DNA from 3 places in the Shewanella vaxholmensis genome. Region 3 is predicted to be linked to each of the others. Evidence: predicted binding sites of a transcription regulator. Region 3 holds the regulator's gene; each other region holds the start of a gene.
What was found. The regulator sigma-54, encoded in region 3, starts transcription at its own class of promoters, with help from an activator protein. The targets are predictions, from matches to a motif close to GTTGGCACGNNNNTNGNNT.
Positions count from the first base shown of each region.

Region 1: fliD (flagellar filament capping protein FliD) is a predicted target of sigma-54. The motif match lies at 3,417-3,435, and genes of this name have one in related genera.
Region 2: flgA (flagellar basal body P-ring formation chaperone FlgA) is a predicted target of sigma-54. The motif match lies at 3,276-3,294, and genes of this name have one in related genera.

Region 1 covers NZ_JAUOEV010000020.1:50,139-60,900, reverse strand. The annotation lists gene Q4Q46_RS16320 (flagellin N-terminal helical domain-containing protein) at 1-51, shown strand, start outside; gene Q4Q46_RS16315 (flagellin N-terminal helical domain-containing protein) at 268-1,083, shown strand; gene Q4Q46_RS16310 (flagellin N-terminal helical domain-containing protein) at 1,309-2,121, shown strand; gene Q4Q46_RS16305 (flagellin N-terminal helical domain-containing protein) at 2,347-3,153, shown strand; gene fliD (flagellar filament capping protein FliD) at 3,456-4,802, shown strand; gene fliS (flagellar export chaperone FliS) at 4,816-5,196, shown strand; gene Q4Q46_RS16290 (hypothetical protein) at 5,165-5,491, shown strand; gene Q4Q46_RS16285 (flagellar hook-length control protein FliK) at 5,481-6,689, shown strand; gene Q4Q46_RS16280 (flagellar basal body-associated FliL family protein) at 6,706-7,173, shown strand; gene Q4Q46_RS16275 (RNA polymerase sigma factor FliA) at 7,185-7,901, shown strand; gene motA (flagellar motor stator protein MotA) at 7,925-8,782, shown strand; gene Q4Q46_RS16265 (flagellar motor protein MotB) at 8,782-9,702, shown strand; gene Q4Q46_RS16260 (PilZ domain-containing protein) at 9,737-10,171, shown strand; gene Q4Q46_RS16255 (hypothetical protein) at 10,180-10,467, shown strand; gene Q4Q46_RS16250 (UvrD-helicase domain-containing protein) at 10,545-10,762, opposite strand, start outside.
Region 2 covers NZ_JAUOEV010000003.1:128,929-139,690, forward strand. The annotation lists gene flgD (flagellar hook assembly protein FlgD) at 1-374, opposite strand, end outside; gene flgC (flagellar basal body rod protein FlgC) at 399-815, opposite strand; gene flgB (flagellar basal body rod protein FlgB) at 818-1,222, opposite strand; gene Q4Q46_RS04185 (CheR family methyltransferase) at 1,366-2,205, opposite strand; gene Q4Q46_RS04190 (chemotaxis protein CheV) at 2,305-3,225, opposite strand; gene flgA (flagellar basal body P-ring formation chaperone FlgA) at 3,431-4,138, shown strand; gene flgM (flagellar biosynthesis anti-sigma factor FlgM) at 4,214-4,537, shown strand; gene Q4Q46_RS04205 (flagella synthesis protein FlgN) at 4,540-4,965, shown strand; gene Q4Q46_RS04210 (LPP20 family lipoprotein) at 5,101-5,550, opposite strand; gene Q4Q46_RS04215 (FlgO family outer membrane protein) at 5,547-6,179, opposite strand; gene Q4Q46_RS04220 (flagellar assembly protein FlgT) at 6,459-7,625, shown strand; tRNA gene Q4Q46_RS04225 (tRNA-Arg) at 7,681-7,756, shown strand; gene Q4Q46_RS04230 (DUF2947 domain-containing protein) at 7,997-8,476, shown strand; gene Q4Q46_RS04235 (chalcone isomerase family protein) at 8,769-9,329, shown strand; gene Q4Q46_RS04240 (DUF6268 family outer membrane beta-barrel protein) at 9,342-10,286, opposite strand; gene Q4Q46_RS04245 (TetR/AcrR family transcriptional regulator) at 10,406-10,762, opposite strand, start outside.
Region 3 covers NZ_JAUOEV010000012.1:116,028-126,789, reverse strand. The annotation lists gene mlaF (phospholipid ABC transporter ATP-binding protein MlaF) at 1-98, opposite strand, end outside; gene Q4Q46_RS12205 (KpsF/GutQ family sugar-phosphate isomerase) at 742-1,719, shown strand; gene kdsC (3-deoxy-manno-octulosonate-8-phosphatase KdsC) at 1,719-2,270, shown strand; gene lptC (LPS export ABC transporter periplasmic protein LptC) at 2,267-2,827, shown strand; gene lptA (lipopolysaccharide transport periplasmic protein LptA) at 2,814-3,368, shown strand; gene lptB (LPS export ABC transporter ATP-binding protein) at 3,365-4,096, shown strand; gene Q4Q46_RS12180 (RNA polymerase factor sigma-54) at 4,204-5,682, shown strand; gene hpf (ribosome hibernation promoting factor) at 5,711-5,998, shown strand; gene ptsN (PTS IIA-like nitrogen regulatory protein PtsN) at 6,001-6,444, shown strand; gene rapZ (RNase adapter RapZ) at 6,441-7,295, shown strand; gene Q4Q46_RS12160 (HPr family phosphocarrier protein) at 7,282-7,557, shown strand; gene mgtE (magnesium transporter) at 7,898-9,262, shown strand; gene Q4Q46_RS12150 (molybdate ABC transporter substrate-binding protein) at 9,420-10,256, opposite strand; gene Q4Q46_RS12145 (YiaD family glycine zipper/OmpA-like lipoprotein) at 10,516-10,762, opposite strand, start outside.

The DNA of each region.
Region 1 (10,762 bases), on a different contig from region 3:
CTGTCTTCAGCTAACCAAAATACGGGTTTAGTGATGGGTCTACTGCGCTAATTACAATTAATTAGTCCGCTAGTCAGTGTTAGTTTTAATGCCAGCTTGCTGGCATTTTTTATGGTGTTTGGTGTATTTCATCTAATCCTGATTTTTATTGTAAATGCAGGTGTTTTTGAACATAGGTTTTAGTTATTTGTTTTTACTGTCGCCTTAGTTAGTTATCCCTGAGTTCAGGTCTACCCCAAATGCTCGTTATTTTCTGGAGAACTACATATGTTAGGTGTTCATACTAATTACGCTTCAATTGTTGCACAAGGTGCTGTTAACAAAAGCAATAACCTACTAACTAACGCCATGGAGCGTTTGTCGACGGGTTTACGTATCAATAGCGCATCTGATGATGCTGCGGGTTTGCAAATTGCTAACCGCATGAGTGCTAACGTAAAAGGCATGGAAACGGCTTCACGCAATATTTCTGATGCAACCTCTATGCTGCAAACCGCTGATGGTGCGTTAGAAGAATTAACGACCATTGCTAATCGCCAGAAAGAATTGGCTACTCAAGCATCTAACGGTGTTAACTCAACTGATGATTTGAAAGCATTGAATGATGAGTTTAAAGAGTTGAACTCAGAAATCACCCGTATTATTGACAATACAACGTATGCGGGTAATAAACTATTTGAAGCTACAGATGGTGTGCTAGTAAAGGGTACTGGAGTTAAATTTCAAATTGGTGCTGGGACATCAGAAACAATGGATGTTAAATTAGCCGCGATTGATAAAACTGTTACCGGTGACTTAACTACTGCAGCAAATACCGCTATTGGTGCTGTAGATACTTTCTTATCTAAAGTTGGTACTGCCCGTTCAACCTTAGGTGCCAACATTAACCGTCTTGGCCATACTGCGGCTAACCTTGCCAGCGTAACTGAAAATACCAAAGCCGCTGCCGGCCGTATTATGGATGCCGATTTCGCGGTTGAATCAGCTAATATGACGCGCAACCAATTATTAGTTCAGGCGGGTACAACGGTACTGTCTTCAGCTAACCAAAATACAGGCTTAGTCATGGGTCTACTGCGCTAATTACAGTTAAGCCAGTCAGTTTAGTTTTAATGCCAGTGAGCTTAGCTTACTGGCATTTTTTATGGTGTTTGGTGCATGCCATTTCAGTCTGATTTTTACAGTGCTAATGCACTCATTTTAAAATCGATTTTAGTTGTGTGCTGTTGCTGTCGCCTTAGTTAGTTATGGAGCGATGCTGAGATTCAGGCATCGCCAAGATAACCGTTATTTTTCAGGAGAACTGATATGTTAGGTGTTCACACTAATTACGCTTCAATCGTTGCACAAGGTGCTGTTAACAAAAGCAATAACTTACTAACTAACGCCATGGAGCGTTTGTCGACGGGTTTACGTATCAATAGCGCATCTGATGATGCTGCGGGTTTGCAAATTGCTAACCGCATGAGTGCTAACGTAAAAGGCATGGAAACGGCTTCACGCAATATTTCTGATGCAACCTCTATGCTGCAAACCGCCGATGGTGCATTAGAAGAATTAACGACCATTGCTAACCGCCAAAAAGAATTGGCCACTCAAGCGGCGAACGGTGTGAATTCTGCTGATGATTTAACTGCGCTGAATGATGAATTTGTACAGTTAAACGATGAAATTACACGCATTGTTGAAAACACAACCTATGCGGGTAATAACCTGTTTAAAGATGCGACTGATGGCGTACTTATTAAAGGTGTTGACTTCCAGATTGGTGCTGGAATAGCAGAAACACTGAATGTGAAGTTAGGCGCTATTTCAACAACTGTAACAGGTGACTTAACCACTGGTGCTACTGCTGCAATTACCGCTGTTGATACTTTCTTAGCCAAAGTGGGTACAGAACGTTCTACACTAGGCGCCAACATTAACCGTCTTGGCCATACTGCGGCTAACCTTGCCAGCGTAACTGAAAATACCAAAGCCGCTGCAGGCCGTATTATGGATGCCGATTTCGCGGTTGAATCTGCCAATATGACCCGTAACCAATTATTAGTTCAAGCGGGTACAACAGTACTGTCTTCAGCTAACCAAAATACAGGTTTAGTCATGGGGTTACTGCGCTAATTTTATTAAATTAGTCAGTGTTAGTTTTAATGCCAGTGAGCTTAGCTTGCTGGCATTTTTTATGGCGTTTTGAGCATGCCATTTCAGTCTGTTTTTATAGAGGTGATCCCATCTATTTTTAAATAAGTTTTAGTTGTGTGCTGTTGCTGTCGCCTTAATTAGTTATGGATCGATGCTGAGATTCAGGCATCGCCAAGATAACCGTTATTTTTCAGGAGAACTGATATGTTAGGTGTTCATACTAATTACGCTTCAATTGTTGCTCAAGGTGCTGTTAACAAAAGCAATAACTTATTGACTAATGCTATGGAGCGTTTGTCTACGGGTTTACGTATCAATAGCGCATCTGATGATGCTGCGGGGTTGCAAATTGCAAACCGCATGAGCGCTAACGTAAAAGGTATGGAAACAGCATCACGCAATATTTCTGATGCGACCTCTATGCTGCAAACCGCTGATGGTGCGTTAGAAGAATTAACGACCATTGCCAATCGCCAGAAAGAATTGGCTACTCAAGCATCAAACGGTGTTAACTCAACTGATGATTTGAAAGCATTGAATGATGAGTTTAAAGAGCTAAATGATGAGATCGAGCGTATTGCTACCAAAACGACTTATGCAGGTAATGACCTTTTTACCAAGCTTACAGATGTAACTTTCCAGATAGGTGCAGGTAAAGATGAAATTCTGAACGTTAAACTTACAGCGCTTACGGCAGACATTACGGCTCTTAAAGCTGGCGATTTAGAAGGCACCCCGAATGATGCAATTAAGTTAGTGGATGATTTTATTTCTGCAGTTGGCACTAAACGTTCAACCTTAGGCGCCAACATTAACCGTCTTGGCCATACTGCGGCTAACCTTGCCAGCGTAACTGAAAATACCAAAGCCGCTGCCGGCCGTATTATGGATGCCGATTTCGCGGTTGAATCTGCCAATATGACGCGCAACCAATTATTAGTTCAGGCGGGTACAACAGTACTTTCTTCAGCTAACCAAAATACTGGCTTAGTGATGGGTCTATTGCGTTAATGTTATTGGGTAAGTGATGTCACTGGTCACAGCTAAAATGCCAGTTAGTTGCGCTGACTGGCATTTTTATTTTAGCCACGGTTTATGTATTGGTCGGTAGTCGCTAAACCCGAGATTGAAACCTATAAGGTTCATATTTTAGTGGGGAATTTTCGATAACACAAAGTGGAAGATAGTTTTCCTGTTTAAGTGTTTATGCGGAAGTTTTTAGCTGTGTTCGGGCCAGTTAATTATTTAAATATCTTTAAAAACAGCAGCTTGTTTTTGGCATGCGTTTTGCTCTAGAACGAGTGGAGGTAGTCATGATTTCAGGTATGAATGCAGCACAATTTGCTCAGCAACTGATTGGCGCAGACCGCGCAGGTAAAGATACGCTTTACAAAGGCAAGTTAACTGCCAGTAAAACACAGTTAGATGCCTATACGTTGCTTGAAAATAATATGAAGAAAATGGCCACTAAGTTGAGTGAAATGGGTGGCAATGCAACTAAAGGCAAAATTGCTACGGTTACGGGCGAGAATGCGACCGCGACAGTTAAATCTGATGCGCCAAAGGGCAACTATGATTTGAGCGTGCATAAACTTGCGCAAGCACATCAGCTTACTAAGACTTATGCATCTGAAAACGAACTGTTACCAGCGACAGGTGTAATGAGTATTCAAGTCGGTAGTGATCCGACTAAGCGTATGGAAATTGATTTGGCAACGGTTAATGGCGGTGCGGCTATTTCTGTGTCTCAGTTACGCGATGTGATCAATAAACAAGTGGGTAATCCTGGTGTACAAGCGTCATTAGTGCGCACCGGTAACCAAATCGAATTTATGCTGTCTTCAAAGGAATCGGGTGTCGCGAATCAAGTGAAGGTAGAGTTTAATGGCGCTGATTGGGGCATGACAGAACGTCGTGCAGCACAAGATGCGGAACTCACATTAAACGGTATCGATATTACCAGCAGTAGTAACTATCTAGAGAATGTTGTTGATGGTGTCAGTCTTGAATTAGTCAAGGTGCATGCGGCTGGTGAAAGCAGCATGATTAAAGTAACAGACGATTTTGAAGCGAACAAGAAAGCGGTTAAGGATTTTGTCGATTCATTTAATTCTATAATGACGCAAATTAATCAATTAACCCGTTCAATGGGCGTTCAAACCTCTGACTCAAGCTCTTCCGATAAAGATAAGGAAGACAAAACTACAGCAGTGAGTGAAGCACAAATTGGTGTGTTGAAGGGGGATACTTCTATTCGCCTACTCCAGTCTAAATTACGTGATTCTGTATTTGTAACCGCCGCCAATGGTATGCGTTTGTCTGATATTGGGATTGAGATTGGTCGAGACGGAAAGCTAAAAATTGATGATGCTAAGCTGACCGATAGCTTTAAAAGTGATCCAGAAAAAGTACAAGCCATGTTTACTGGCCCTGATAGCTATGTCAAAAGCATCGAAAATACCCTAAAACCATTTACACAGTTTAATGGTTATATCGATCAAAAGCAGGAAGCGATTAATAAACAGATCAAAAGCGTGAATGACAGCATGGCACGTCATGATTATCAAATGAATCAAAAGTATCAGATTTATTTAACGCAATTTACTGCAATGGAAGCGACGATTAATCAATTTAGCGTTGCAAGTGGGCTATTTAGCTAGGAAATTATAACCAATGTTAAACGAGTACGATCCATTTAATGCCTACAAGCAAACCGCGTTAGACGCACAAGTAGCGGCAGCCACAACCCATGATATGGTGCGTATGCTACTTGATGGTTTATTGGAAGAACTAGAGCGGACCGCTGGCCATATGGAATACCAAAGGTATGAGGCGAAAGGCATGAGTATCCACAAGTGCCTTAATATAGTGCACGGCTTGGACTCTATGCTTGACCTTGAAAATGGTGGTGAAGTTGCCGTGAGTTTACATCGTCTCTATGACTTCTGTAGCCGTCAGCTTGTCAGTGCCAGTGTCGAAAACAGTGCAGAAGCTCTGGTTCCAATTACTCAGGTGATTACCAATGTCAGAGAAGGATGGGCAAATCTCAATTAAGCAATGGGCGCGTTTTGCGAGTGCTCTACGCCAATATGCAGATGCCCGGGATTGGGAAAATGTCCGAAAAGTGAATATCGCTTTGATTAAGGCGCTGCAACAGGCAGGTAAGGCTCATGATATTGAACAGAAAACTGCCCGTGCGGAATTAAAGCGGGTTCATTCTCAAGTGCTCCAAGAATTAATCTTGGCTCGTGATGAATTAGCCGTTGAAATGGGCCGATTTAAGTTGCAACAACCAGGTTTAGCCGCCTATCAATTAACTCAAGTGAGTGGAGCTGTGGATGATCTCTGATCTTCTTTCAATTCGTCCAGTGGGCACAAGTACCAGCTTGACGACTAAGGTGGTCAGTGCAGTTGATCAAGATAAATCTGAGCCATTTACCTTGTTGGCGTTACCTATAGGATTGCCTGTGGAATCTCTTCCTCTAGGTGAGGTGCGGTTGACTGCGAGTACTGAACAAGCTCAAGACAGTGATGCTGATACCTTTTTAAATCAATATATTAATAGTGATTTTTCTGGCTCAGTGCCTTTTGTACCCGTTGCTGCTCCTGTTGCATCAGTTGCTGCTCCTGCTGTACCTGGAGTGCCTCCGTCACTGTTAAATACTGAGGTTAACTCAGCGCCTATTAGTCAAGACGGTTTAGCCGCTACGCCTCAGAACAGTCTCGTTTCACCGACTGCTGTTGCGCCGTTTGTTCCTGTGATTTTGTCTGCTGAAACTGTTAAAGCGGATCCGGTAGGTCGAACTCCTGCATCTTTAATTGGGCTCTCAGCCACAGATCAAAGAGGAAGCCTATTTAGCTCAGGGATGACCTCATCTATGGCTCTTGCAGGAAGTAGCACTCAGCCTACGGGTATGAGTGGTGAACCCTTGAAAATGAGCGGCGCATTTATGCAGGATTCAACGCTGGCACCTTTCTCTGGGAATCTTGACCATTTGAAATCTGACTCGTCAGTGTTTCAGCGTGTGTTAGCTGAGCTCAGGGGGCATGAAGCTAAAGATATTAATGCGATTGGAGCTCAGCAAGTTGCGGGCTCGCAGGCTGCCAGTGCCACTCAATGGGGACCCGTATCACTCACTCCAATGGCTTCTTTAGCGCAGCAATCTCAAGAGATCCTCACTCCCTTAAGAGAGCACCTTCGTTTCCAAGTCGATCAACATATTAAGAAAGCCGAATTGAGGTTAGATCCGCCAGAGCTGGGCAAGATTGAGCTTAATATTCGTTTAGAGGGCGATCGTTTACAGGTGCAAATGCATGCGGTGAATCCGGCAATTCGAGATGCATTGCTCAATGGTTTAGATCGTTTGAGAGTGGATTTGGCAATGGATCATGGCGGTCAAATTGATGTCGATATTGGTCAAGGTGGATCGTCACAGCACCAGCAGGAAACGGCATTATTTTCCTCGACAATAACGGCTGAAGCTGCGACGGATAATGCTGTCGATGTTATGGCGAGAGAAAAATCTCAATTAGATTTATTGGCTTAAGTGCCGGAGTCGTTTAATGGCAATTTTAAAATCTCGTTTAGTAAAGATTATTTTAGCGTTACTTGTGCTCATTAGTTCGACCGCAGGTGCATTTTGGATTGGAACAAGTAGTGGAGATTGGAAGCTAGCAGAGCTTTTTGCATCGGAACCCGAAGTCAAACCTGTACCTGTGGCAAAGTTCTATCCATTAGAAAAGTTTGTTATATCGATTCCAGGGGATAAATACCCCCATTACATGCTGCTTGAAATGTCATTAAAAAGCCGTAATCCCAATATGAAAACGGTTTTGCTAGAGTCTGACCCACTCATACGTAACGCTATGATGAAGATGTTTTCACGTAAAACATTTGAGCAGTTGAATCATTTAGACCAGCTCGACAGCTTACAGTCAGAGGCGCTGATATTGATGGTAAAAGTGCTGTCTGATAATCAATTACCGTCGGATATTGATGAAGTGCTCTTTACTCGCATGGTGATCCAGTAAGAGGCCCTATCATGACAACAGCGGGCCAACTCGCATATCAACAAACCTGTGACTATCCAGTCGAAGAGCGCCAATCTGAACAGCAGATTATTCGGCAATACCTGCCATTAATTAAACGTATCGTGTCGCAGATGCGCAGTCACTGCGGCGTGATGTTATCTCTCGAGGATATGGAGCAAATTGGCATGATGGCCTTGCTTGAGTCATCACGTCGGTATCCTGGTGAACTGGATAACGGATTTATTTCCTTCGCTGGGCAACGTATTCGCGGTGCCATACTCGACGAGCTGAGGCGGCAAGATTGGCGTCCTAGACCTGTTCGGCAGCAGGCCCATGAGCTGAATGACGTAGTCAGGCGCTTGAGTCGAGAGATGGGACGTGAACCAAGCGATCTTGAAGTGGCCAGTGCGCTTGGTTTGAGTGCAGAAGATTATCGGGAACGCTTATATTCAACACAAGCGGAGTCGATGAAGAGCCTAGATGAGTTGCTATTAGGAGGTGAGCAACCAGTAGACAGAAGCAATGATGTCGAGCGATTGATGCTGAAGCAAACCTTGATAAAAGTTATTTCAAAATTAAATGAAAGAGAACAGCTAATTCTGTCGCTTTACTATCATCATGAGCTGAATTTAAAAGAGATAGCTTTGGCATTGGGATTGACTGAAACGCGTATTTGCCAGCTGCATAAATCAGCTATTTCACAGTTAAAAACAATATTGCAGCGCTAAAGTTTAAAAGTGAGAAGATCGTAATGAGTAAACTAGTTGGGCTGTTAATCATTTTAGCCTCTGTATTTGGCGGTTATGTTTGGGCGGGTGGCGCTTTGTCTGCATTGTGGCAGCCTGCTGAAATTTTGATCATTATGGGTGCGGGAATAGGGGCGCTTATTATTGCTAACCCGCAATCAGTATTAAAAGAGATGTTTGAACAGTTAAAAGAGTTATTTAATAAGGGAAAAGAAGATCCTGAATTATATCCTCAGTTATTTCCCTTAATGGGCACTTTAATGGCTCAGATCCAATCACAAGGCTTAAAAGTACTCGATGAGCATTTAGAAAATCCTCAGCAAAGTTCTATTTTTCTAATGTATCCAGCCGTACTTAATCATCCAAATGTTTTACAGTTCTTAATCGATAATTTACGCGTTCAGTCTATTGGGAAGATATCTCCCCATGACTTAGAACACATTTTAGAAGAAGAGATTCATCGAATAGAGGAGGATAGATTACGGCCATCAGAAGCCTTTAGTAAGGTAGGCGAGGCTATGCCAGGCTTTGGTATTTTAGCTGCGGTTCTCGGTATTATTATTACTATGTCAAATATTGACGGGCCAATTACTATGATTGGTGTCAAAGTTGCTGCAGCATTAGTGGGTACATTTATCGGTATTTTTGCGTGTTATTGTTTCTTCGATCCTATGTCTAAAGCATTAGAGCATCTGGTTGATCGTAAATCGGCACAGCTTCGGTGCATCGCCGCTATTTTAGTGACCTTTTCAAAAGGTAAGCCACCAATGATGGCTATTGATGCGGGACGGAAACAAATTCAAAGTGAAAATCGCCCTTCATTTATAGAATTAGAACGTTGGATGGAAGGGCAGAGAAGCTAATGCTCCATAAAAATGAGCCGATTATTATCAAGCGGCGAAAGCGAGGAAAGCGTAATCATGGGCACGGAGGGGCTTGGAAAGTTGCTTTTGCTGATTTTACGCTTGCTATGATGGCGCTCTTTATGGTGCTGTGGATCATGCAAATTGCAGATCAGAAAGAGCGAACCATGATAGTGCAGTATTTACGTGGGGATATGAACCCAACTGGTCCAATTAATCCATTTGAGTTAAGTCAGTCATCTTCGATTATTGATTTAGAAGGTAATATGTCTATTGCACCTTCAATTATACCGACGAGTCCAATGAGCAGAGGCGGTGAGTCGGAAGGTCTAGAAGAAGGGGCATTGATCCCTGGGCAATTTGATACACAAGCACAGTTAACTGTATTAGCTCGAGAACTAAATCGAGTCGTGCAAAATTCAAGCATGGCTGAGAATATTGCCGTGACTATTGTGCCTCAGGGTATACGCATCTTAATTCATGATAATGTGAATCAATTTATGTTCACGCGAGGCAGTGCGCAGATGCAACCCTATTTTGAAGAGTTACTTTTATCTTTAGGGCCAATTTTAAAAAATGTCACCAACAGCATGGTCATTTCGGGTCATACGGATTCAACTCCCTATGCTGGCAATCTATTCACCAATTGGGAGTTATCCAGCGAGAGGGCGCTTCTCGCGCGTAGAGTTTTAGAGCGTGGTGGGGTTAAACGTGACCAAGTTATCCAAGTTACGGGCATGGCTGATCAGATCCCTTATATTACGACTGACACTGCTGCAGCGGCTAATCGTCGGATTGAGGCGCTTATTTTAACCTCCTCTGCTGAACAGTTATTAAGAGGTATGATTGGTGCTCCTAGCGATACAGCCCCAAAAGGCGTGACCATTAACGAAATAAAGCGCCAAGCAATCACTCAATAGTGTTAATACCTGTTCTCATTTTTTAGGGATGACTATGAATCTGTATGAAGAGTTTGTACATTCTGAAGATGACGTTGAAGCAGGTCCTGAGTATCAGATTATTGAATTTGATAATCGTCGAACTCATCAAAGATTTAGCCTGAGACGTAATAAAAGTGCACCACTTGCATTGGCTTGCGACGGTCTGACGGTAAATTTATCAACAACTCGTTGGTTTGTTATTACGCCAATAGGTACCGCCAACATAAAAGACATTAGCATTAGTGGTGTTGGAATTTTATGCAATGAACCCTTGTCGATAGGGATGAAGTTCTATATTGAACTTGAGCAAATACGTGTTTTATGTGAAGTCACTCGAGTACACACTATTAAAGGTCGATTGAAGTTCTTAGGTGCACGCTGGATTTATCGTGATAAGGATGAAGTTCAGAATTTGATTGACGCAATTAGATTGCGGGCGAAAATATAGGATATGCAATGGCTGCATCTTTTCATCGAAACGGCTCAGATAAGCTGCAGAAGGTCTTTCTTTACCTCATCTTGCTGAATTGGCTATTGCTTATTATTGTTGCGTTTAATATGAATACATTACGTTTCGGTCATGGCGTTATGATTTCAGTTATGATTTTTATCTATAATTATTTTCTTGCTCATTTATGCTTTATTCGTGCAGCCAGAGCGCAAGATGCTTACCTCATTTATCCAGTTGTGATTGGTGCTCTCAGTTCCTTTTTCCTCGTGGTTTATTTCTTCTTTTTACTCTAAATTTCCAGCTTATAAAAAATGAGTTGCGACTTATTATAGGCTTTTGGTCAAGTATTTTGCATTTAGCTCACATGCTTTTAGGGGCGTTCGTTTGGGAGTAATATCTTCGCCTTATTTAGCGTATTTTTACAACTGGGTAGGTTTTGCCTGCGGTAATTGCGACAGGCCCAAAAGGGGCCGAATCGACCATCCTTTAACAGCATATCGCCACCGCAGAGGTTACAAAGTGGTGATATATGTCCACAAGCCTCATTTAGGCACACCTTAAAGCCTGCAAAACGGTTACGCGTCATTG
Region 2 (10,762 bases), on a different contig from region 3:
CGACCAACAAGTCCTGATGCCTGCAATGCTTGGCTCGACGTCATAACACCGTTTAAATTAACGATTTCATTATTCAACTTAGTAATACCATCAACCGTCGAGAATGATGCCATCTGCGCAATCATTTGGTCGTTGTCGACGGGCTTAAAAGGGTCCTGCATCGATAACTGTTGGCTTAATAACGAGAAAAAGTCATCTTGAGTTAATTGTTGGCTTTTCGCTTCCGGTACTATCGAATCTTTTGGCAGTCGTATGCCATCAAGAAACGGATTACCCGTTGAACTGGTTGATGAGTTGGTCGTCACAGCATTTGATTGACTCTTATTTTGAGCCGTCTGCGCCGATGCTTGGTTAATTTGATTAATGAGGCTCACAGCTTACCTCCTAAGTAACACATGTTATTTACCCATCCCAAGTGTTTGTTGCAGCATAGACTTAGCTGCTTCAGCGACTTGAACATTCATTTGATATGAGCGCGAAGCAGAAATCATATCTGCCATTTCTTCCATGACATTAACATTCGGTTTATAAATAAAGCCGTCCGCATCCGCCATCGGATGATCGGGCGAGTATTCTTTTAGTAGTGGTTTATCACTTTCAACAATGCCTTTTACCGCCACACCTTGAGAGGCTTGTTGCTGACTTTGCGCTTTGGCCATTTCAGCTTCGAAAATAGGATGACGGGAACGATAGGTCTTATCTACGCTACTCGAGACGGAATCAGCGTTAGCTATGTTACTCGCAGTGGTGTTCAACCTGACCGATTGAGCCGACATTCCCGAGCCAGCAACATCAAATATGCTAAATAAACTCATGATTAATCCCCTCTCAGCGCTTTCTTCATGCCACTAAACTTACTGTCTAAAAAACCTAATGACATTTGATATTCAAGGGCATTTTGCATGAATGCCGATTGTTCCTGTTGGATATCAACGGTATTGCCATCACCGGTATCGGGTTGATTTGGCACGCGGAACTTAACAAATTGCCCCGTCAACTCAGCAAGTCCAAAATGCTTGTCTGTCTCTTGCATTTCAAGACTATTACGCTGCTGTTGTTGGCCACGGGCGGCCTGCATTGCCGCAGAAAAATCAACATCGCGGGCTTTATAATGTGGCGTATCGGCATTAGCGATATTGCTCGAAATGACTTCAGCTCGCTGCGCTCTAATACCGAGAGTGTACTGATGCACACCCAGTGCATTATCAAAATTGATCGCCATAAAATTGCCTCCTCGTGTTACTCACGAAAACAAAGCAATTCATGTGCCAACATCAGGAGACAATGAAAATAACAATTAGGGTATGCTAGTGATGGGTAAAAAATTACCGACAAGTGTCGGTAATTTTCTTTAAAGCTGTAGACTTAAGTCTTTTTCTGGTAATAAATCCCTGGGTTACAACGGACCATATCAAACTCGTCCGTTAAACCAGCTATAGATTCGGAAGCACCAAGAAATAGAATACCTTTTGGATTAAGAGCGGCAGCGAATTGCCGCAAAATTTTTGCCTTTGCCTCAGGCGCAAAATAAATCAGCACATTGCGGCAAAAAATAATGTCGAACTTACCAAGTAAGCTATAACTTTCAAGCAGATTATGTGCTCTAAAGTTCACCAAACGCTTAACATTATCCTTTAACTTCATATTGCCTGAAGGCAAAGCATCAAAAAACTGACGCTTACGCTCTTCGGATAAACCGCGCGCTAATGCCAAACTATCGTACTCAGCATTTTTGCAACGTTCCAACATGGAAGGCGACAAATCCGTGGCTTGAATTGACGCACTACCCGCAAGCGCACCAGGCTTCTTCTGTTGATACTCAAGAATCGTCATCGCCAGTGAATAGGGTTCTTGCCCGGACGAACACGCGGCCGACCAAATCTTAAGTGGACGACCTAAACGACTATACTCAGGTAACAAAACGTTATGCAATAACTCAAATGGATAACGATCACGAAACCAGAGGGTTTCATTAGTCGTCATAGCATCGATCACTTCAGCCCGAAGCGCACGTTCCGTTGGCTTCATCGAATGCTTAACCACATCGGATAAGGATGGCAGGTTATATTTCCCCATCAGAGGAGCAAGACGACTGCGCACCAGATATTGCTTATTTTCACCCAGTACGATGCCGCTGTGTTGCTCTAAGAACAACCTAAATTGATTATATTCAGCTTCAGCGAGTGATTTATTTGGCACATTCACATCCTAAATCCTATAGCAAGCACCAAAATCAGTGCGAAACCATCATGTTATAAAGTCGAGATTATAGCGTAAAGCGTATCTAGGTACTAACTACTGCACTTACAAACTTAAGTGTTTATTCACGGCAGCAGCCAGTTCGTCGGGATTAAACTTAGCGATAAAGTCATTGGCCCCCACTTTTTGAACCATTGCCTGATTGAATACACCACTTAACGACGTATGCAGTACCACTTTAATATGCTTGAGCTTAGGATCGTCTCGGATCTCAGCGGTCAAGGTATAGCCATCCATTTCAGGCATCTCAATGTCTGAGATAATGAGAGGGATTTCATCGGCAACATTGTCCATTTCTTTGGCGATTTCTTTAAGCTTATCTAATGCTTCTCGACCATCTTTTGCGGTATCAATTTGTAAGTTCAATGACTCGAGTGAACGAATAATTTGCTTACGGGCCACGGCAGAATCATCGATAACCATAATATGGTAATGCTGGGTTCTGTCGAGGGTCAGCTTTTCATTGGCTTCTTCACTGATAGCGGTTTTTACCGGTGAAATCTCATCTAAGATTTTTTCTACATCGAGAATTTCAACCAATTCACCTTCTATCTCAGTTACAGCCGTCAGATAAGAATAACGACCGGCACCTTGCGGCGGAGGCATAATCGCTTCCCAATTCATGTTGATAATCCGCTCAACAGAACTGACCAAGAAACCTTGAACACTGCGGTTATATTCAGAAATAATGATGAAACAGTTTTCAGTACTCGCTAAAGGTCTACCACCTGTTGCCGCACTCAGATCAATAACTGAAATAGTCGTACCGCGAATATGCGCGACACCTTTAACATAAGGATTAAGTTTAGGCAAAGTGGTCAGTGGTGGGCACTGCAGTACTTCTTTCACCTTAAACACGTTAATCCCAAACCGTTGACGACCGTTTAACTTAAAAAGCAGCAATTCTAAACGGTTTTGACCAACGAGCTGGGTTCGTTTGTTGACTGAATCAAGAATACTCGACATAACTCTGCCTTGTTGTTCTGTTTATGTACGGCCCTATGACTCGTTTGAGTATAGGCATATTAATTGCTTACGTCTTATCTATCGATAAACATAGTCGAAACTGAGTCAATCTTCTGACAGTGATGCAAATTATTATTACAGTGGTCAGCTTCGAACTTGATAAAAGTATAGGTGCATTCTGGCGTTACAAGCTAGTCTCTTCATTATGAAAGTAAATTTAGTCTGTTTTTTTAGTGTTTTCACCCTCTTCATGCCCGCTTTTGCGAGTGCAGAGCCTATTGTTCCCACCGTATCGGCCATCTCAGAATTAGCTAAAGCGCTTATTTCAGAAAAAATATCTGTGCCAACTAATGCCAAAGTCGATATTTCGCCGCAATTAGTTGACGCAAGAATGCTGCCGTCACAATGCTCGTCGCCGATTAAGGTTGAATTGGCGAGTGACAGGGAAATTAGTCGTAATAACACCCTAAAAGTCAGCTGCGATACGCAAGAGCTCGCTTACCCTTGGCAAATTTATATCTCGGTGAGAGTGGATATTTTATTCCCCGTTGTGGTCACAACTGAAACCTTAGCGCCTGGCGAACTCATCTCCCCTAGCCAAGTTGCAATCCGTTACATTGAGCAAAATAGTTTGCGGGGCGCTGAATTTAATGACCCTAGTAAATTAGCTGGTGTGCGAGTCAAACGACGCGTCTCAAAGGATAATCCCATATTAAGCAACAACTTATGCTTTGTGTGTAAAAACGACTCGGTATCTATCTATGTTCGTTCTAGCTCATTCGAACTCAAAACAGTAGGCGAAGCCCTACAAGATGGCAATAAAGGCGATCGGATCAGAGTCAAAAATAGCAGTTCAAACAAAGAACTAGATGCTATAGTCACGGGCATTGGCGAAGTTGAAGTAAGAATGTAAAATAATCTAAAGCTTTTTTATAAGCTGCCGATACCCCAGTTAAGAAATCCCGTACACACGACGCTGGAGCCGAAAATGGCAATTGATATTAGCAAACTCAACACTGCAACGACCGCACAAGTTCGTTCAGGTGCAACTAAAACTAGCAGCGATCAATCTGCTCAAGTTGCCACAAAATCGACAACACCACAAAGAAGCGACTCAGTGGTGATTACAGCGCAAGCGCAACAACTGCAAGGAGCTCAGACTAAAATGGCGAGCCTTCCTGAAGTTGATCAAAAGAAAGTGGCCGAAATTAAACAAGCTATCGCCGAAGGCCGCTACAAAATTGACCCCGAAAAGTTGGCTGCCAATATTGCAAGTTTTGAAGCCGAACTTAATGACTTAAATAAAGAGTAACTATGACTGAAATAGCTAAACTGGTAGATCTACAACACGCCCATTTGGCTGTTCTTAAGCAAATCATACTCAAGGAAAAAGGCGCTTTGGTTGACCAAAACGCCGATTTACTGCTTTCTCTTGCTAACGAAAAATCACAATGTCTGAAGGAACTCAAGACTAATGACGATATTCTGGCAAACCACACTGATAAGTCTCAACTCACTCAGCAAACCGAACTCGTGCATAAAATGGCCGTTGTCAAAGACGCCTTAACTGAATGCAAAGCACTGAACGATCAAAATGCCAGTTTAATTGAGATGAATTTAGCCAGTCTCAATCGCTTCGCTCAAGCTTTACAAGCCAGCAGAAACGCCTCCAGCCTTACGTATAACGATAAAGGCAAGACCTCAACTATCTCAAGTTTAGGTAATGATTTAAAAGCCTAACAGGCGCATCAATTCATACTCTGTATTTCCAGCTTCTAAGCTCTGATTAAAAATTAAACTTTAGTACTTTGCAGAAATAGAAAAGCCGCATACTACTCGTATAGTCCGCGGCTCAATAGAGTCATGTAGAAATGACTAGAAATACGTGACTTCTTTCACTCGCTGTGGACGACTCTGTTGTTGATACAGCGCCCATACCTGTGAAAAATCCAGTTCTAACTCAGTGACATAATGATCGCCTGCCGGATAACTCTTAACGACCCGCGCCCCACGGATCACGCCAGAAACCGACGCTTTAACATTATCGTCAGTCAACATCCAATCACTGACACTGCTGTTTGCCGTTATTTTCTGCCCATAAACTTGTTCTGCTAATTCACGATAGGCCACAATTTTTGATGCTTGCATGGCCATCAACACTCTTTGTGATTGCTCTTTAGCCGGTTGAGTCGCTAAGGGCGCATATCCTATGGCCGTTAACTTAGGAAAACTCGGCGGAGGCACATCTTCCCATTGCACATATCTATCTTTAGCAGCGCAGCCAGTTAGCATTAGCGCCGCAATAACTAAAAGGTAGCGTTTCATTTTCCATCTCCTAAAACACGCACTTCATTCATGCCTGGACTCGCCTGACGATATAAGATGCCATTTTGTGACACAATTTGCTCCGAAGGCTGCATGTAGTTTGCCAACTCTTTTTGAGTCACAAAAGTTTGAGAGGCCGATACCACACGATTGTTACTTATGTTCACAATCCGAGTATTGATCGCCATACCATTGGTAACTGGGCTCATAGTCGAAACGACAAGATGCTCAACGGGAAGATTTTTCGACAATTGTTGCCAATCTCGCGTCAAAATAAAATCCCCATTAGCCGTCACTCTCAAGCCATCAGCTAAATTCAAATCCACTACATTAAACTGAAAGCTATGGAGCGACGTCATTAATCCTTGCTGTAACTGCTGCGCCAACGCATTTGTGCCATTCATGTCACCTACTAATACAGGGGTGGCGACGACAATTGGCTGATCAGAGCGCAGAGCATCATTTTGCTTAACGAGCTCTGTCACAATTCGCTGTGCTAAATGGTTGATCACTGCCGTTGGCGGCAACCCATTGCCATCCACTAAACTCGGCTTGGGCGGTGTAACCGATTTAGCCACGCATCCACCTAACATAATCAATGTTAAGGGAATAATCACACGCTTTAGCATTGGATTTACCTCATCTGTGGGTGTACTGGCAATTAAATCACTCACACTCTATGCGTTTCATTTTTGTGAGTAACAAAAGCCAGCAATCTTCGGACCAAAATTGCTCCAGCCCGACAATATTATGCTCATACGCTGTATATCGACTGCGCCAATGGAAACTTTATCGAAAACTCTCGTTACTCAGGCATGAAATTTGCTTTGTCGGTATATTAGATTAAGTGTCAGGAAACTGGCTCGATTAGCAAGCTCGCCAATAGCTTAGCGATAAGGATTGTATTGATGCATATACCAGGTTCAGCTTCGCTCATCATTTTGGGCCTTGCACTCTTGTCTTTGCCTACTCAGGCCGAATGGATAGAAGCCAGTGGTGAAGCGACTATTATCAATGGTAATACGGCTCAAGCAAGGGAAGAAGCGATTAATCAAGCCGTTAGCTACGCGACATTAAGCACAGGCATTCAAATATCCAGTGAACAACAAACCTCTAACGGAAACCTTACACAGAATAACTTCGCGATAAATCGCAACGCCCAAGCCATCAGCATCCAACTCGTTAGCGAACGAATCCAGGGAAACAAAATTTATGTGTCCCTACGACTCGATCTAAATGATGATCCTACGCAGCAGTGTCCAAATGGACAATTAAAGGCTGCGATTTTAATCCCTCAAGCACAAATCAAAGATCGTTCTCAGCTCAGATATGGGCAGCTTTCAGGTTTTGAAGAAGTTATTTCAGAAAAACTTGGTAGTGTTATAGAAGATTACTCCGCCACAGGCTTTAGCCACACTCACGCTAAAGAGCTGCTCGATATTAAGCAAGATCTAGTGGATATCCGCGGTTATCGACTCCCAAGCTGGCTCAGTGAAATTACCGACAGCCAATATATCCTCCAACCACAAATTATGGATATCTCAATGGAGCCAGTGCAGCCAACCTTCCTAGGATTCTGGGATGAAGCTCCACTCAGGCAATTCCAGTTCAAACTTAGCCTTTATCATGGGATCAGTGGCGAAGAAGTCTGGAGTAAAAGCTACAGCACATCGGCGCCATGGGAATTTGAAGAACAAGCCATTATTGCCCCAAATACAGACAGATTCTGGCGATCATCCTATGGCAAAAATATTACTAAATTAATGCAACAGGCTACCCACGATTTGGACAGCACACTCAATTGCAGACCCTTACTCGGCCAAGTCGTGAGCCGCCAAGCGGACAGGATCATTTTAAATCTCGGCCGTAAACATGGCATTCGTGTTGGGGATAAATTCCAAGTCGTATTACAGCAAAACCTACCGGATAGACTCAATGAAATGCGCGCCGTCGCAACCAAAAGTCGAGCCACGGTAAAAATCGAACAAGTGAGTGAAGAAAGCTCAACAGCAGTACTTTTAGACCAAAATGCGGCCTACAATGTGCAGATAAACGACATAGCGCTTAAGATTTAAGCAACTAAATCATAAGCCTTTTAATCAGAGATAAAACCAGTATAATCACTGTCGTCTCTCTATAGCTCAACAGGATAGAGCAGCCGCCTCCTAAGCGGCCGATCGGGGTTCGAGTCCCTGTGGAGAGACCAGATAATGCTTGTGTGATTTCAACTTCACTTGAAGATTTTTCTGATAAGAATAATTTTCAAAAACACATTTAAAACTTCCTCAGTCTATATCCCTTAAAAAACAGCTCTCTTAATCGTTACTATAAAATCCAATACTAGGATATAGCCACATTGCGCCATTTCCCTAAACTTGGCTAAGTCAGTATAATCCAACACACTGATGTTTGATGAGCCTTCAGGGCTCAACCTAGGAGAGCTTGCTTGGCCAACACTTATATCCCGCTAGATCAATACCGCCGTAAGTGGATTTTCAACCACAAGGACTTGCCTGTCACTGACGAGGACAAGGCGCATATCCTGCCGTTAACAGATAAAAGTGCGATGGAAATCTGGAACCAATGGATTAGCAACAAGAGTAGTCGTGCGGAGCAATTCACTAAGGGAGATTGGGCGGCGAAGGCTGATGCTTGGGTGGATACAGATCATTGGCAGAGTGCTTGGGATAGTGAAGAGAGCAGTTTACCCGACATGTTAGCCGAGTTCATTCAATGGCCAGATGAAACAACTGTCTATTTTTGCTATGAAAAATATCAGATTATTGAAACTCGTTGGGATGTGTTCGTCCGTAATTGGAAGTGTTTTCTCTTCTTCGACGACGGTCCAATTTTGATCTCACCAAAACAGAAACAAGCCGTGATGTTCGAACAGAGTGGACAGTACAAGCTGGGCACTCGCGGATAATTTATACCAGTTGCTTAACGCTGATAATTTACCCGCCAATAGTTTTACATCAATACTTTTACGTCAGTATTTTAACGCGATGAGTCATCTTGTTGGCATGCTCATACTTAATGATGAGTATGCCATACTCGAAAGATACTTAAGCACAATTAGCCTATCTCTCCCCTCTACTTTAGATTAACATCCATTTTCGATGCCGAGTATTTCAGAAGTTGGGGTCAACTTTCTGCTGTGAATACTCATAAAGCTTTACTTAAAACCCAATAATTAAAATAGAAAAATGAGGTGTATTATGAAGTTACTCTCCACTCTTACCCTAGCCAGCGCGCTGTTATTACCCCACACATTAATGGCCAAAGAAGTCTCAGGTGTGCAAGTCGCCGATACTGTGACATTAGATAGTCAAGCATTACAGCTTAATGGCGCGGGGGTTCGCAGTAAGTTCTTTATGGATTTATATGTGGGCAGTTTGTATTTGCCAGCAACCTTGAGTAATACGACTGCGGTTATCGATGCTCCAATTGCGGCGATCCGCCTTAATATAACCTCTGGCATGATCACCTCAGAAAAAATGCGCGATGCGATCACCGAAGGTTTTGAGCACGCGACGGCAGATAATACCGCCGATATTCAACCGCAAATCGATGCTTTTATGGCGCTGTTTAACGAAGAAATTAAAGAAGGTGATCAATTTACCTTAGTCGCCAATAAAGCCCGCGGCGTGACGGCCTATAAAAATGGTCAGGAACAAGCCACCATCGAAGGTGAAATGTTCCGTCAAGCACTGTTAAAAATTTGGCTAGGTGACAAGCCAGCCCAGAAAAGCCTCAAAGAGGCCATGCTGGGTAAATAACTGACATTAACGTCAGAATTTGAATTCGATATCCAAGGCCGCAGCGCCTTGGCTATCCATATCAAGCGCGGCTTGGTCAGTCACTTCTAACTCACCATCAAAGTAATAACCGGCGTAAAGATTCACTGTTATTGCAGACGTTGCTCGCCAACCACCACGCAGATAACTCACCCATTCGTTCGTTTCTACTACAGTGTCATCGTCTTCGATAAGGAATCGCTCAGTACGACGCGAACTACCAAAGCCAATATTCCAATCGGAATTAAATCGATAACTCAGCTCTAATCCAGCGGGACCACTAAAACCGGCTTGGAAAGGGTTAGCCAGTGCCCAATGTTCATCTATCTGCCAGCGCATTGCGAGATAAGGCACAGTACGAACTTCATCGATATCATTAAGATACGCGACACCAACACCAATCATATTCCCCGAATCAAATGCATACATGGCAGACGCCACAATACCGTAACTCTGGGCTTCGCTGGCCGATGCAGTATCGGCGTAAGCATATTGGATCTGCGGCGCTAAAAAGAAGGCCCAATGTTTATCCATGCGATAATTTAACGACACTCCTGCACGATAGCGATTGATATGATCCCAATTCTGCCCGTCGGTACCAAAAAGCGGTGCGACACTGTTAGCGCCAGTAAGGGTGATATTACGCCAGTCGTAGTCCAGCCTGTCATAACCTACACGAAAGCCTAAAGACCATTGCTGATTTAACGGAACATTCATCCCTGCACTCAGTAATAAACTGTCCCTTTGAAGCTCGGTATTGCCATTGGCAACCTCGGCACTCTGGGTGCTGATCTGCGCGACACTTAATCTAAAAGGCTTATATTCCTGCGAAGGTTTATCCGCTGCAATAGCAGCACAGCTCATTAACGGCAACAGTAATACAGCGCTTTTCAGCAGGCGCAGTTTTGCGCTCGATGGTAAGAGTTCTCGATTAGCCACGTCAGCTCCTTGCATTTAAATTGATTAACAGATTTTTGCGCATAATACGCGCTATCGAGCTAAAAGGTTCATGCTTTCAATATTCAGATACAAAATGATACCTTTTTAACGTACACGTTTTATTTAACCCTATGCGCCCTCAGAAACATGTCGGCACAACCCAAAATATACGCATTTCTATCGTTAGCGAGTTCATCGGCCGCTAACCCCAATTCTAATTTGAGTTTTAGCTCACCAAACAACATTAAACATAAACGCACAGCACTGTGGTGAGCGTTACCAAATCGATATTGCCCTAACGCCTCTACTTTCACTAAATAGTCAGCCAGCAATCCCACTATATGTTTCGGGCCCGCATCGAAGAACAACTGCGACACTTCGGGATGGCTTTCAGATTGCGCCACACAGGCTTTGAATACCGTAATAGCTTCAGGGCTGACGATCATCTCCCCAAATTGCAGGGCAAATTGGGTTAA
Region 3 (10,762 bases):
CTTGGAATGGACAGGCTAATATCTTCATATATCACACGCTGACCGCGGCTAAACCCCAAATTACGGATCTCAACCAACGGAGTTTGTTCTTGAGTCATGCTTGATTCCGACATTTGCAAAGAGGTGATCCTAGTCTTCCTAGACTGACCAATCGAAGAGCCGCAAATTGTACGTAATTGCGCTTTAACCTACAACCGAATCGACACTATCGCCCTGCGATACTTTCAATTTGCCTCATTTACAGCGAAAATGCGCCCTAAGTTTTCACTCTGCACAGGTAAAATGTTACTTAATGTTTTCAACCTAGTTGCAGAATTGGCAATATTGGCTAATTCGTTCGCACTTAGCTCGCTCTTCGTCCACTTTTAAGGTGTGATAAGTCGATACACGAGTGTGAAATCGAGGCATCCCGTGCGGTAATACCCACAGCGATACGGGATAAATCCATTGAAATAAACGACAAAGACGATGATATTGCTCAAGGCCTTCAATTGCTAAACGGGTTATTGTGCATGCATAGCTGCCGCAGCTGAACTTGACGAGTCAGATCAATCGCTCTAGCCTGCCGCAATTGTTTTGTTGTTTTAGGAAACTCACCACAACGAGACATGAGCTAAATCGTCTGAAAACAAACTAAAACTTGGCAGAAAGCCTATTACATATCATCTTTATCGCGTACCAAATTGTGCTATTCCAATCCCATCATGGGGCGACAAAGACAATGCAAAAAGAGAGATAGACATGGTAGACAAATCACAACTGCGCCAATGGGGCTGTAAAGTTATCGACATTGAAAAGTCAGCCCTAGACAATCTTTATCAATATGTTGATTCGGCTGAATTTGCAGAAGCTTGCGAGTTGATCCTCAACTGCACAGGCAAAGTGATTGTCATGGGCATGGGCAAGTCGGGCCATATCGGCAATAAGATTTCTGCCACCCTCGCCAGCACAGGAACGCCCGCATTTTTTGTGCATCCGGGTGAAGCCAGCCACGGTGATCTCGGTGTATTAGCCGATAACGATGTGATTTTAGCGATTTCTAATTCTGGTGAGTCGAGCGAAATCCTCACCTTAATGCCCGTCATCCAACGTATGGGCGTGCCCGTTATCGCGGTAACAGGTAAACCCGAATCGAACATGGCGCGCTTAGCTAAAGTACATTTATGTATTGAAGTCCCAGAAGAAGCTTGCCCACTTGGACTCGCCCCAACATCAAGCACCACAGCGACCTTAGTGATGGGCGATGCCATTGCCATTGCGCTGCTACAAGCCAAAGGCTTTACCCGTGATGATTTTGCTATGTCCCATCCTGGCGGTGCTTTAGGGCGTAAGTTATTGTTAAAAGTCTGCGATGTCATGCATAGCGGTGATGACTTACCGCTCGTTAACCACGATATTTGCATCACAGAAGCCCTGTACGAAATTTCCAAAAAAGGCTTAGGCATGACGGCGATTATCGATGATCAGCGCAAGCTGGTTGGTATCTTCACCGATGGTGATTTACGCCGCGTTATCGATGCCGAAGTAAATCTACGCACTACGCCCATCGCCGATGTGATGACCCGTAACTGCGTGACCATCACAGACGGTGTGTTGGCCGCCCAAGCGCTGCAAGTGATGGACTCAAAAAACATCAACGGATTAATTGTTATCGATAAAGACCGCCATCCTATCGGCGCTCTTAACATGCTAGACATGGTTAAAGCAGGAGTCATTTAATGCCACAGCAAGGATTTTACGGCCCAATCAGTGATGATGTGTGGCAACGCGCGCAAAAGATTAAACTGTTGATTTGTGACGTCGATGGAGTGTTTTCCGACGGCCGTATTTACCTAAGCAATAGCGGCGAAGAGCTAAAAGCCTTCCACACCCGCGACGGCTATGGTGTGCGCTCGCTACTCACCAGCGGTTTTAATCTCGCCGTTATCACTGGACGTCAATCCAAAATCGTTGAAAACCGTATGACAGCCCTTGGGGTTACCCATATTTACCAAGGCGTAGATAATAAGTTCGAGCCCTATGAAGCATTGCTCGCACTCTATGGTGTCACCCCGGAAGAAGTAGCATATATCGGTGATGATATTGTCGATTTACCCGTGATGAATGTCGTCGGTTTAGCGGTCAGTGTGGCCGATGGTCATCCCTATGTGCGTCAGCACGCCCACTTTGTCACTACGCTCAATGGTGGCCACGGTGCACTGCGTGAACTCACAGATCTATTGCTACTCAGTCAAAATAAATTCACTTCGGCCCATGGAATGAGTATATGAGTCGTGTGACACTCGCGATTATTGCTTTTTTTGGAACGGCATTAGTGCTGTATTGGCAAGTGCAGAACAAACACAGCGGTGATACCGATAATAGAGTTAAAGATCAAAATACCCCAGATTTCATCATTGAAGATCTGCGCAGTGTTGAGTTCAATGAACAAGGGCTAGTTAATAGCCGTGTGACGGCGAAACACATGGAACATTATGATTCAACGAATCAAACTTACTTTACTCAACCTGTTTATCTTGTTTATCCAGACCAAGGTAAAGCACAATGGCAACTCAGTGCAGATCAGGGCAAGCTAAACAAGGAAACGGGCAAGGTTGTACTCGAAAACAATGTTATTATTGATGCCATTAGCGCAGAAGAACCGATCCAGACCTTGTCCACCAGTTATCTGGAACTCGATCTCAATACTATGATAATGACCTCTGACCGTACCATTTACGTCACAGGGAAAGATTTTAATATTCAAGGCCAAGGCCTTTATGCCGACCTCAACGCGCAGGAAGTGAAATTGACCAGTCAGGTAGTAGGAACATATGAAGCAAAATAACGTATTACTTGCCAGCCTAATGCTAATAATGAGCATGAGCGCCTTTGCTAAAGTCGACGACCTAAAGCAGGAAGTTAAAATCAAAGCAGTGAGCCAAACGGCAGATATCAAGAACAACCAGATCATCTTCTTTGGTCCGGTGGAAGTTACCCAAGGCTCGATAAAAATCCAAGCAAATGAACTGCGTGCATTTTCTGCCGAAGGTGAAAATAGCAAAATTTTAGTGGCCACTGGTAACCCCGCAACTTACAGCCAAGTGTTAGACGATGGCCGTCCAGCCTCGGCGAGCGCGAAAGAAATTCGTTACGATATGGCAAGCCGTACCCTGACACTGAAAGGCCAAGCTTCGTTAGATCAAGCAGGTAGCCAAGTGACGGGTAATGTGATCCGCTATAACATCATCCAGCAAAAATTGATTGCAGAAAGCACAGGTAGTGGTGACGATCGCGTGATCACTATTATTCAGCCTGAAAGCTATCAAGATGATGCCAAACCAGACGCGCCAGCGGATAAACCTGTGAAAAAGCAGGACTCTAAATGACCCAAATCACCCTAAGAGCACAAAATCTGGCGAAGAGTTATAAGAGTCGCCAAGTGGTTAAAGACGTCAGTCTAACGGTAAAGACAGGTCAAGTTGTTGGACTGCTCGGCCCAAACGGTGCGGGTAAAACCACCACCTTTTACATGGTCGTCGGTCTGGTTAAAAGCGATAAAGGCCACATCTTTATCGACGATGATGATTTAACCGCAGATCCTATGCACCTGCGCGCCCGCAAAGGCATAGGTTACTTGCCGCAGGAAGCCAGTATCTTCCGTAAGCTGACAGTCCATGACAACATCATGGCCGTACTGCAAACGCGCAAAGAATTGAAGAAAGAGCAAAGGGAAGAACAACTCGAGCATCTGCTCGAAGAATTCCACATCACCCACATCCGTGACAGCCAAGGCATGTCATTGTCGGGCGGTGAACGTCGCCGTGTCGAAATTGCGCGGGCGTTAGCAGCAAATCCTAAGTTCATTTTGCTCGATGAACCCTTTGCGGGTGTCGATCCTATTTCAGTTATCGACATCAAAAAGATTATCGAACAGCTCAAAAGTCGTGGCCTTGGCGTGTTGATCACCGACCATAATGTTCGCGAGACATTAGATGTGTGTGAACATGCCTATATTGTGAGTCACGGAAACCTGATTGCCGAAGGAACACCTGCAGAGATCTTAGACAATCAGCAAGTTAGGGCTGTGTACTTAGGTGAACAATTCAGGCTATAGTTAATCAAGCGGAGCCAATGAAGGCAATTTGTGCCAGCATTGTGCTCCACTCAAGATGATAACAAGCGACCTCATCCAACAATAATAACGTAGGGATCAGCGGTAACATGAAAGCGTCACTCCAGCTCAAACTGGGTCAACAGTTAACCATGACGCCACAATTACAACAGGCCATACGTCTGTTGCAACTGTCGTCATTAGAACTGCAGCAAGAGATCCAGCAAGCCTTAGATTCTAATCCCCTTCTCGAGCTGGAAGAGGATCAATTCGACGCCACTAAAGCCCCTGTAAACCAAACGCTATCCGATACGGATTTCAGTGAATCTAGCACCCTGCCGCCAGAAAAAGACAGCTCCACCATAGACACGGCAGAGTCGCTCACGAAAGAGTCCATGCCCGACGAACTCCCCATGGACACCACCTGGGATGAAGTGTTCACCGCCTCCCCTAATTCTGGCCCCGGTGGCAGTCGTGAAGATGATATGCCCTTCCAAGGTGAGACCAGTGAAGGCCTGTATGAGCACTTAGAATGGCAAAAAAACCTCACGCCGTTTTCTGAAACCGATTTAGCCATTGCTACCGCCATTATTGATGCCATCGACGATCAAGGCTATCTCACCCAAAGCACTGATGAAATCCTCGAAGCTATGGGTAATCCTGAGGTCGAACTCGACGAAGTCGAAGCCGTACTCAAGCGCATTCAACATTTTGATCCCATTGGTGTGGCCGCCCGCGATTTAAGCGAGTGCCTGCTGATCCAACTGTCGCATTTCGCCGCTGACACTCCCCATCTAGAAAATGCCCGCATGTTGATCAAAGATCATTTAGATCTGATCGCCGCCCGCGATTTTAGATTGTTGATGCGTAAGACTAAATTAAAAGAGGATGAGTTAAGGGACGGCATCGCGCTTATCCAAACCCTCAATCCCCGCCCAGGTTTATTGATTACGCCCAACGATGACGAATACGTCATCCCAGATGTGTCTGTGTCGAAGAAGAATGGCCGCTGGGTGGTTGAACTTAACCCAGACTGCATGCCAAAAATCAATGTAAATCAACACTATGCATCGATGGCGCGCAGTACTAAAAACCAAGCCGATAGCCAATTTATTCGTGGCCATCTGCAAGAGGCTAAATGGTTTATCAAAAGCCTAGAAAGCCGTAACGACACTTTACTTAAAGTTGCGAATTGCATAGTGCAATATCAGCAAGGTTTCTTTGAATACGGTGAAGAAGCCATGAAACCTATGGTGCTTAACGATATTGCCGAAGCGGTAGAAATGCATGAGTCGACCATCTCACGGGTGACGACACAGAAATACATGCATACCCCTAAGGGACTTTTTGAACTAAAATACTTCTTCTCTAGCCACGTCGGTACTGACGATGGTGGGGAGTGCTCATCCACAGCAATCAGGGCCTTCATTAAGAAACTGGTTGCCGCGGAAAACCAGAAAAAACCATTGAGCGACAGTAAGATGGCGCAACTTCTGGCAGAACAAGGGATCAACGTAGCCCGCAGAACCATTGCGAAGTACCGAGAGGCTATGCTCATTCCGCCTTCTAATCAGCGTAAAAGTTTATAACCTACAGTGGATATCGGAGGACGTTTCTATGCAAATAAACCTGAGTGGACACCATGTCGAAATTACCGAATCGTTACGCGCATATGTAGAAGAAAAGTTTTCAAAACTTGAACGCCATTTCGAACAGATCAATAATGTGCACGTTGTGCTCAATGTCGAGAAAATGCAACAGATCGCCGAAGCGAGAATAAATCTTATCGGTGGTGAAGTTTTTGCTACTTCAGAGCATGCTGACATGTATGCCGCTATAGACGCCCTGATTGACAAGCTTGATCGTCAGGTTATTAAACACAAAGAGAAGTTAACAAAACACTAATAATGGAACTTTGTACCATACTGCGGCCGGAGTGCACTACCTGCGCCACTCCGGGCAGCAAGAAAAAGGTACTGGAACTCATCAGCGACTTAGTCGCTGCCCAGTACCCGACCCTCTCATCTCAAGAGATATTCGAAAGCCTAGTGGCGCGCGAAAAGATGGGGAGCACAGGTATAGGTAACGGCATCGCCATTCCACATGGTCGACTAGCCGATATAGATCAGCCCATTGCCATACTCATTAAGTGTGAAGAGCCGATAGCATTCGATGCTATCGATAAGCAACCTGTTGATATTTTATTTGCACTACTGGTGCCTGCAGACCAATGTCAGCAGCACTTAAGTACCTTGTCTTGCATGGCCGAAAAGCTGAGCGACAAGCAAATATTAAAGCAATTACGCAAGACGCATGATGAAACGGAACTCTATCAGGTAATCACTGGATGAAACTGGTCATAGTGTCGGGCCGCTCAGGCTCAGGCAAATCTGTCGCCCTAAGGGTACTCGAAGATCTCGGCTATTATTGTGTCGATAACCTTCCCTTGCCCTTAATCGGCACTTTGCTTGAGCAACTCAAAGGCAGTAACGATCTCGTCGCCATCAGTGTCGACGTGCGTAACATGCCTGAGCAGGACAAGGTCTTAGTGAAGCAACTCGCGAGCCTGCCTCCTGATACTGAGTTAACCAGCTTCTTCCTCAATTCCAGCGATAAAATTCTGCTCAAGCGTTACAGCGAAACCCGCCGTTTGCACCCTTTGTCGAAGAGCCAAGTCTCTTTGCAAGAAGCGATAAAACTGGAAGGGAAGCTGCTCGAGCCTATGTCAAAACTGGTCGATCACTACATAGATACGTCGAACCTGAATATCTATGATTTAAGCGACCAAGTCAGACAAATTCTGCTCGGCAGCGTCGATAAAGAGTTAGTGATCAACTTCGAGTCCTTTGGCTTTAAGCACGGTATGCCAACCGAAGCCGACTTTATGTTCGATGTACGCTTCCTGCCTAACCCACACTGGGAACTGGCGCTGCGTCCATTGACAGGCTTAGATGAACCCGTGGCTGAGTTCTTAAATCGTCAACCACTCGTGAATAAGTTCATCTGGCAAATCGAAAATTTACTGGAAACTTGGCTGCCACATCTCGAGCGCAACAATCGCAGTTATTTAACTGTGGCGATTGGCTGCACGGGTGGGCAACACAGATCGGTTTACGTCGCAGAGCAATTGGCTAAACGCTTTAGTAACGGTAAACATAAAGTTTATGCCCGCCATCGAGAGCTGAATAATGCCAAAGCTTGAACGTCAGATCACCATCTGTAACAAACTGGGATTACATGCCCGTGCCGCTACTAAGTTGGTGGTACTGGCATCCGAGTTTGATGCGACCATCACCTTAATACAAGGCGATAAACAGGCATCTGCCGCCAGCGTGCTTGGCTTATTGATGCTTGAAACTGGCATGGGTAAAACCATTAAACTTATCGCCGAAGGCCCAGATGCTGAGCCCGCTCTGGATGCCATTTGTGCCTTAATCGACGCTAAGTTTGACGAAGCCTGTTAGTTTCATTTCATACTCAGTGTTCCACACAGGCACTCAGATTAGTACACCTCACATTTAACACTGCTTATTTGTGCAGTTCACATCTCGTTTCAAAAGCTTGGCGACACATTTGTCGCTCGACGACACGAACCATAGGCGATTACACTAGCGAGCATTACCGCCGACTCACCTTAGTCTTAACCGCCTTAATCTATGCGTAAAACGCATGACCTATGCCAGAGTGCTCTATCTGTGACTGAAGCATAGCTATCGCGAAGTCACCGCTAAGTCTCAGCCCTGCGCCAAGCAGCGCACTCTCGAACCAATTTGCCGCACAGTGGCGGACAACTATGGAGGACAAATGCCCGTAGATAATTCAGAAAACGATCACACCGGACATAGTCTAGACCAGTTAAACCAAGCGCTTAGTAGTGGCATGTTTGTGCACGTACGTAACATGCTGCAAAAAATGGCCGCCTCTGATATCGCGCTGATCTTAGAATCCTCACCACCCAGCGCCAGACAAGTGCTGTGGCAGCTTATCGATCAAGAACAAATAGGCGACATACTCGACGAGTTAAGCGAGGAACTCAAAGATCCGCTGATCCGCAGCATGAGTCCTGAGCGAGTTGCGAAAGCGACGGCGAGTATGGACACCGACGATCTGGCCTATATTCTACGTAGTCTTCCCGATGCCGTTTACAAGCAAGTGCTGCAGTCGATGACAGAACAAAACCGCCAGCGGGTAGAACAGGCCTTATCCTATCCCGATGAGACCGCCGGCAGCTTGATGAACACAGATACCGTTACTCTAAGACCCGATGTGAATATCGATGTGGTGCTGCGCTATCTTCGCCAAAGGGGCAACCTGCCAGACACCACAGATACCTTATATGTCGTCGATAAACAGGACAAAGTGCTCGGCGGTGTCAGGCTGGCAGATCTACTGACTTGCGCGCCAAGCACCACAATTCGCAACATCATGGACCCCGATATCCAAAGTATTCCTGTGAGCATGTCCGACAGTGAAGTGGCGCAGAAATTCGAACGCAATGACTGGGTATCAGCTCCCGTCGTTGACAGCGATGGCAAGCTGCTAGGACGGATCACAATCGATGACGTGGTCGATGTTATCCGCGAAGACGCCGAGCATTCCATGATGGGGATGGCGGGGATGGATGATGACGAGGATACGTTTGGCCCAGTGCTAAAAAGTACCCTACGTCGCTCACTCTGGCTCACGATTAACTTGTTCGCTGCACTACTCGCCTCCTCTGTCAGCAATATGTTTGAAGGCACTATCGAGCAATTTGCCACTATCGCTATCTTGATGACAATTGTCCCTAGCATGGGCGGTGTGGCCGGTAATCAAACCTTAGCGCTCGTGATCCGTGGTATTGCTTTAGGCCATATCGGCCAAAGCAACGCCCGTTGGCTTATTGGTAAAGAATTATCGATTGGCTTTCTCAATGGCTTAATGTGGTCGATTTTAGTCTTTGTTGCCGTGTTGCTGTGGAAGGATGATATGGCACTGGCGGGATTAATTGGCAGTGCCATGCTGATCAACATGACAGTGGCTGGGCTTGCAGGTGCGAGTATTCCATTGATTTTAAAACGCCTTAAAATCGATCCCGCCCTCGCTGGCGGCATGGTGCTTACCACAGTCACTGACGTGGTTGGCCTATTCGCCTTCCTCGGATTAGCGACTCTCTACCTGATGCACTAATGCACTAACGCACTAATGTTTTAACGCTTTAACGCTTTAACGCTTTAACGCTTTAACGCTTTAACGCTTTAACGCTTTAACGCTTTAACAGTTTGATTTTATAACAAAAACAGCACCGAAAGGGTGCCGTTTTATCTCGCAAAAAAGCTAAAGAAGGCTATTTTGCCGGAGGTTGAAAACCATAACTGCTCAGTATAGCTTGGCCTTTTGCCGATAGAATAAACTCAGCTAACGGCGTTGCGGCAGCATTGGCGCCCTGCAAGACCAGTAAACCATAGTCGGCACCCACGGCGAGTTCTTGCGGTAAGTCGATGATTTGTAGACTCGGCACTTCTTGTTTAGCCAGCACAGCATTAGTGCAATAGGTTAAAAAGATATCTGCTTGTTTGTTTTCCATCACCCAGCCATAAGGATTGCGATCTTTAGGTGGTTTAGCACTCTCTGGGCCGCCCGTCAGTTGCAATGCCTTGGTCTCTAACGCGGCTTTCGCATTGGGTTTTACCGCTTCTGCCTTAGCAAAAACGGCCCAGGCATAATCCCCCGCCGGATCGGCTTTAGGGGTTGAAGTGCCAACTTTGATCTTAGGATCTAACAAGGTATCGAGTAGCGTTGCGCTCGTCACTTGGACATTATCCTGAGCAACCGCGCAGAGTTGATTACGGGCAAACATTTGCACTGCTTTACCCTGACCCGCATCCACTAACGCCTGCGGATGTTTCATGTTGGCCGAGGCAAAAATATCGACTTTCTCGCCCTCTTGAATGCGTTTCAACAATAAACCTGAGGGTGCATATTGCGCAGCAACACTCGTGTGCGACTGTGCTTGATAAGCGGCAATAATATCCTTCATTGCAGCCTTTAAGCTGCCTGCGGCGCGCAATTCAATCGGCGCCGCTCCTGTGGTCACTTCGGCTTTCATCGGCATTCCTTGTACAGCAGCCACCATGATGACAGGGCTTAAACTCAAGGCGACTAACAGGTGTTTGCTTATCATAATCATATTCTCCTCTGGGCGCTAAAAGTCATTCTTGTGACTTATCCCCATACAGAACGTGAAATCGATAAAGGGATCAAGCTGAACTCATCCCAACGCAAACCGCTGTGATGTGATTGTGGTGTAGATCACCCAAAACACAGGTTAGAGAGGACAAATTGTCTAGCTAAAATCCGCGAGGCACTCATGGCTAAATATCCCGAACGCGGACACAAAAAAGTCGCCCTCAGGCGACTTTTGTAAAACGGATAATGCTGAACTACTGACCCGTCGGCGTTAATACAATCTCAACACGGCGGTTTTGGGCGCGGCCATTGGCATTGGCATTCGATGCAATTGGACTCGCTTCACCCATGCCTTTTGATTTTACACGGGCAGAGGCGACGCCTTTGCTCATCAAGTAATTACCCACTTCGCCCGCACGCACTTGTGACAGACGTAAATTATACGAGTCTGAGCCACTGCTATCGGTATAACCTAAAACGTTAAGCTGTGTTTTGCTGTAT